Regions from separate parts of the Paenibacillus wynnii genome, predicted to be linked through region 2. Evidence: riboswitches for the same ligand, from Rfam matches in the RefSeq annotation. Region 2 holds a riboswitch; the other holds the start of a gene.
The links. A riboswitch is a leader RNA that binds a small molecule or an ion and turns the genes downstream of it on or off. The one in region 2 is predicted to bind cyclic di-GMP.
Positions count from the first base shown of each region.

Region 1: another riboswitch for cyclic di-GMP. It lies ahead of PWYN_RS08615 (transglutaminase-like domain-containing protein); the one in region 2 lies ahead of PWYN_RS07195 (PA14 domain-containing protein).

Region 1 is NZ_JQCR01000002.1:1,349,191-1,352,360, reverse strand. It holds gene PWYN_RS08625 (GtrA family protein) at 1-245, shown strand, start outside; gene PWYN_RS08620 (class D sortase) at 281-940, shown strand; cyclic di-GMP riboswitch class I at 1,053-1,133, shown strand; cyclic di-GMP riboswitch class I at 1,198-1,278, shown strand; gene PWYN_RS08615 (transglutaminase-like domain-containing protein) at 1,292-2,101, shown strand; rRNA gene PWYN_RS08610 (16S ribosomal RNA) at 2,580-3,170, shown strand, end outside.
Region 2 is NZ_JQCR01000002.1:1,023,840-1,027,009, forward strand. It holds gene PWYN_RS07195 (PA14 domain-containing protein) at 1-1,351, opposite strand, end outside; cyclic di-GMP riboswitch class I at 1,365-1,445, opposite strand; gene PWYN_RS07200 (sugar phosphate nucleotidyltransferase) at 1,582-2,955, opposite strand.

The DNA of each region.
Region 1 (3,170 bases), 330 kb from region 2:
CCAATAGCTTTATTCTTAATAAAAAGGTGACCTTCCGAGACCGGGAGCGTAGCAGCACAGATGGCTTTGACCGCAAGCAGCTATTGAGATTTATTCTACTTAATCTGGTAGTGCTGGGTATCTCCCTGCTGTTAATGAACCTTTTGACTGACAAATTCGGGGTTCAAGTATTAATGGCTAAGGTTATGGTCACCTTTGTAACGGTTGTCATCAATTTTTTTGGCAGCCGAAAATGGGTTTTTTGATATATTTATCTTATTAATAGAGAGGAGTGCATTCTATGCGAAAGTTTTCCTACCTGCTGATACTATGCGGTATTTTGGTCATACTGTATCCGAAAGCTAATGAGTGGTTTAACGATTGGCAGCAGAATCGGCTGGTAAATGAAGCGGAACAGAGTTACAGAGATAGTGAGACTCCTTCTAATGATGCTGAGCTACAAAGCAGATATGCTAAGGTTACTCAGCTGCTTGCTGAGGAATCCACGTTGGACGAGCAAGCTCAGACAGAAGGGGACAACTCTGCTCAGGCTCAGCAGGAGGTTGGCGGAGATGTGATTGCACTCATCGAGATAAATAAGATAGACCTGAAGCTTCCTGTGCTTGAAGGAGCTACGAAAGCGAATATGAAGCATGCAGCAGCACATATGAAAGAAACAACACCCCTAGGTGAGATTGGTAATTCAGCAATTGCTGCTCATAGAGCCAGAAAGACAGGAAGATTGTTCAACAGATTAAATGAAGTGGGTATAGGTGACATTATTACGGTAAAGACCAAGAACCAAGACTATAATTATGAAGTTTATGATATTTCTATCGTGGAGCCAACGGACGTTTCTGTTCTTAAGGGCAATAACAAGGACTCGATCCTTACACTTATTACTTGTGATCCGCTGGTCAATCCGACGCACCGTCTTATAATTCATGCCAAGTTACCCTGAATAATGTAGAGAATTTGAATTATCGTAAAATATAATTATAAAATAGAGGATTCTATCAACCAGTCTATTGAGTATTACCGAAAACATGGTAATATAATAGATATAAAGCTAAACACGATAACGGCAAACCTATCGAAAGATAGGGACGCAAAGCTAAAGGGCCTTCCCGAAAGGATGGCAGCCAGCTACCGAATAAAGAGGCTTTTTTTGTTTTAATCTACTCGCTCCTATGATTCTAGTAGATGTAGATAAAGCTACAACGATAACGGCAAACCTATCGAAAGGTAGGGACGCAAAGCTAAAGGGTCTTCCCGAAAGGATGACAGCCAGCTACCGAAAGGAGTTTTATCCATGAAGAAGTTCTATTTCATGTTAATGACACTATTCGTGTTAGTTACCTCAGTACAGGTTACTACAGCAGAAGCAGCAACTACCGATACCACTTGGTTGAACACGTCAAAGTTAGCTGAAGGTGTAATTGGAGTACAATATGAAGTGCCGTCGAATAAACGTACCAAGCTAATGATTACTAAGGATAATAGCAGCTACACTTATAACCTGGTATCCTCTAATCAAACCGAAGTTTTCCCCCTCCAACAAGGTAATGGTTCTTACAAGGTGTCAGTTCTTGAGAACACAACAGGCAACAAGTACAGAGTGATATACTCTGAAGAAGTTGACTTATCTCTAAGCAATACTAATGTTGTATATTTGAATTCTGTTCAGAATATTAAATGGAATTCCTCAGATAAAGCCATCCAGAAAGCTCAACAACTGACACAAGGCCTGACCAAAGATGAAGACAAAGTGAAAGCAATCTATAACTACATCGTTAAGAACGTACAGTATGACTACACATTGGCAGCCAATGTTGCTACGGATTACATCCCTAATATTAATAATACGATCACGAACAAAAAAGGTATTTGTTATGATTACTCTTCCTTGTTCGCTGCGATGCTACGTAGCGTAGACATTCCAGCCAAATTGGTAATGGGCAACACGAGTTATGTTAGTGAGTACCATGCTTGGAATGAAGTTCTACTGAATGGGAAATGGGTAACCGTTGATACAACAGTAGATGCTGGATTGATAAAGAACAAGAAAACAGCCGAATTAATCAAAAGCTCCAGCAAATATACCTCGGCTAAATTCTACTAATACAAATTAAAAGTAAACGTGATAAATGAACAACCTGCTTAACTATTAAGCAGGTTGTTTTTATTTTTGTGTAATGGTTGATTTTTGAGCTAGTATTGAGTTATTATAAGAAAGCGTTATCAGAGATTTGCCTACACCAATGAATGATGAACTAAAAAGAAGTCATTCAAAAAAAGCTTGCAATTGATTTCTATACATGATATATTCTTATTCCGGCCAAGAAATGTTGATGCCGAGCTCGAAAAAGAAGTTGAAAAAAGAGCTTGCATTACACGGTTGGATATGATATATTATAAGAGTTGCTGGTGAGACATTAACCGCCGACAACGAGAACTTGATCTTTGAAAACTGAACAACGAGTGAGTGGGATTTTACGAGAGTAAAATCCAAAATCATGGACTTCTTGAAGACCATGATCAGAGAATTTTTTAATTCTCGTCAGATGTTTCAAAAATGAGCAATCGCTCTTTCTAAATACAATTTGGAGAGTTTGATCCTGGCTCAGGACGAACGCTGGCGGCATGCCTAATACATGCAAGTCGAGCGGAGTGATTTTGAAAGCTTGCTTTCAAAATCATTTAGCGGCGGACGGGTGAGTAACACGTAGGCAACCTGCCCCTTAGACTGGGATAACTACCGGAAACGGTAGCTAATACCGGATAATTTCTTTCCTCACCTGAGGAGAGAATGAAAGACGGAGCAATCTGTCACTGAGGGATGGGCCTGCGGCGCATTAGCTAGTTGGTGAGGTAACGGCTCACCAAGGCGACGATGCGTAGCCGACCTGAGAGGGTGAACGGCCACACTGGGACTGAGACACGGCCCAGACTCCTACGGGAGGCAGCAGTAGGGAATCTTCCGCAATGGGCGAAAGCCTGACGGAGCAATGCCGCGTGAGTGATGAAGGTTTTCGGATCGTAAAGCTCTGTTGCCAGGGAAGAACGTCCGGTAGAGTAACTGCTACCGGAGTGACGGTACCTGAGAAGAAAGCCCCGGCTAACTACGTGCCAGCAGCCGCGGTAATACGTAGGGGGCAAGCGTTGTCCGGAATTATTGGGCGTAAAGCGCG
Region 2 (3,170 bases):
CATCTACCCATACTCGAATACCATCATCCGAGGCTGTGTAAATCTGATAGGTCTCGCTATATAGAGGTTTGATTTTACCTGTCCAGCGTACGGAAAAGTAGTTGATGCCAAGTGAACTGGCTGGTGCTGTCAACCGCCAATTGAAATCAATTGCGCTATCATTCCGGACAAGTGCCGGTGTTCCTGAAAGAGTCATATTCTTAAAATATTGTCCCTGCAGCCCGTTTTGGGCCGGAAGTAGAAGACCTACTACCGGTGTGGGTGTCGGAACAGGCGTTGGTGTGGGTGATGGAGTAGCACTCGGAACCACTCCTGTACTGTATTCATCCCGGGTTAAAGTATAACTATTAATCATAAAGCTAGTTATGGTAGCCGTAGTATTTTTCTCGTAGAGCATCTTGCCCCAATTCATCATAAATGCCCAGTTAGGCTGTGTCTTGAGAATTGTGCCCGGATCGGGCATTTCACCGTTTTCTCCGATCGCGATCGGTTTGCCGGCAGCAAGAGTAAGCAGACTGTCATAATAGCTTTGTTTGTAATCATTCTCATATATATCTGCTGCCAGAATATCCACCTTGACTGCACCTGGATAGGTCGAGGCATAAGGATTAGCCCAGGCATTCGGTGCATTCGGGCTCCATACCCACAGCAGGTTGTTTAATTTATGATAGTTAACATAACGGTCATACATAATGTTCCAAAGGGTAGAAAAGTTATTCTTTTGCCCCCACCAGAACCAACCGCCATTCATTTCATGATAAGGTCTCCACAATACAGGTACACCCGCATCGCGCAAGCTTTTCAGGGAAACTGCCACCTTATCAAGCTCAGTAATCAGGCTGTTGTATTGCGCTGTTCCTGGTGTTACGTATTTGTCAAAGTCAGCCTGACTTAGGCTCCTTGAGACATTGGACCAGTCATACGTTGTTCCGGGAAGGTTCTCATGGAATGTCATTGCCACGATGCCGCCGTTTTTGTTCCAACTGATTGCACTGTTGACCACATTTTGCCGTTGCCAAGCCGTAGTACTTTCCGTCTGACCGCTTATTGCACCCAGCTCGTAGCCATGTAGCGCAGCATATTTCCCACTGGTTGCCTGCAGCTTGTTGCTGAATTCATCCGGACTTTCCAAATAGTCATGCTGGCCGGTTAAAATTCCTCTTCCGGAAATATCGGATACGTACTTCAGCAGCTTGATCGCTTCAGGTGAAGCATTTGGATTAACCGGGGCAAAACTTACAGCAGCTTCTGCAGATAGGGGCGCGATACTCAAACCCAACGGAATGGCAGTCAAGAACAGAGCAAGAGACAGCAACGAACATAACAGTCGATACTTACGGTAAGCTATCAAAATTCATCTTCCTCTCGGTAGCCAGGCTGCCACTCTTGCGAAAGGCCCTATAGCTTTGCGTCCCTATCTTTCGATAGGTTTGCCTTTGTCGTTTAGAAGGATTTATCCCTCTTACCGTAAATATCGACTGTATTTAGTTTTAGTTTAGTGCATTTATGAAAATTCTTTAATAATTAGTTCTTTGTACCTGTTTCAGGACTACACAAAATGGTTTAAATAGTTAGATTGTGCTACGAAATAAACTGATGTAATTCGATATCATCCCAATCCAGCGTGATCCGGATATTATCCTCTTCAACCAGCTCAGAGCCAGTCTGCACCTCAATAAATTCGAGATTCGTCAGAGCCAGTATGGCATGTTTGGTACCCTCAGGTATCCGAACTACGTCACCTGCTTTTACGTTATGCATTTTTTCGTTCAGTACAATACTGGCCTCACCACTGATTATTGTCCAGATCTCACTGCGTTTATGATGAAGCTGGTAGCTGATATTTTTGCCTTCGGCTATAAAAATCCGCTTAGTAAGTACTTCATTGCCCTCATCATATTTCACATAGTCGATCACTCGATAATGTCCCCAACGGCGCTCTTCATACATGGGTCTTTGTTCAAAAGTCTTCAATACTTCCTTGATGCGCGGACTTTCCGCTTTATGGGTAACCAGAATTCCATCAGGGCTTGCTGCGATAATAAGATCTTTCGCGCCAATGACGGTAATCGGAATATCCAATTCATTAATCAGGCAAGTTCCTTCGGAGTCAGCCGTGATAAATCCTTTGCCAACGTGATTGCTGGACATTTCCTCAGTCAGTGTATTCCACGTGCCTAAGTCTTTCCAGAACCCGTCATACGGCTGCACCACGATGTTATCCTCTTTTTCAACCACTTCATAATCAAAGCTGATGGATGCGAGCAGTTTATACTGCTTCTGCATTTCTTCATATCCCAAGGGAAGTCCCTTGCTCTGTAAGATATCCAGCAGATAGCCCAACCGGAAGGCGAATACGCCGCAGTTCCATAAAGCATTCCGACTAATTAGCTCCTCGGCTTGTTTACGGTCCGGTTTTTCCTGAAAATGACTCACACGCAGAAATCCATTTTCCCCTGCCGCATCGCGAGTCGGTATAATGTACCCATACTTCTCTGATGCCAGTTCAGGGACAACACCCATAAGTGCCAAGTTCGCGCCGCTCTCCTCCATTGTGCTCTCCAGTTTGGCCACACTCTCGAAGAAGGAAGACTCCACATAAGGATCTACCGGCAAAATGGCTACAATCTCAGAGGGGGAAACCCCTGCCACCGAATACAAGTAGGAGGCCGTGAGCGCAATCGCCGGAAAGGTATCACGCCGTTCCGGTTCAACAATGATCGGCACTTCGCTGCCCAGCTGACTTTGTATCATTTCCACCTGACCGCGGCCTGTTGCCAGATAAGAGGAACTCTCAAGACCCGTTTCTTTAAGCTGTCTCCAGACCCGTTGCACCATGGATTCCGGCTCACCTTGCGGGCTTTCTAATACTCTTAAAAATTGTTTTGAACGTGAATCGTTGGACAAGGGCCACAACCGTTTTCCTGAACCGCCTGACAATAGTACTAGTTTCATAAGTGAACCCTCCTTATGGGATTGTTATAAAAGAATGGGATGTTATGGCTGGGGGACTGCGATGAATGTTGGACTTCCGATCGCTGTTATCCTTGGATTTCCTGAATTGTGACCGCTCCTCGCGGTTGAAATCCAAGGATAAAGGCGAACACTTCGTTTCTACAGTTCCAAAATTCCTCTTCGTCCCTTTACATAACACTGTGTTTTTATAAAGA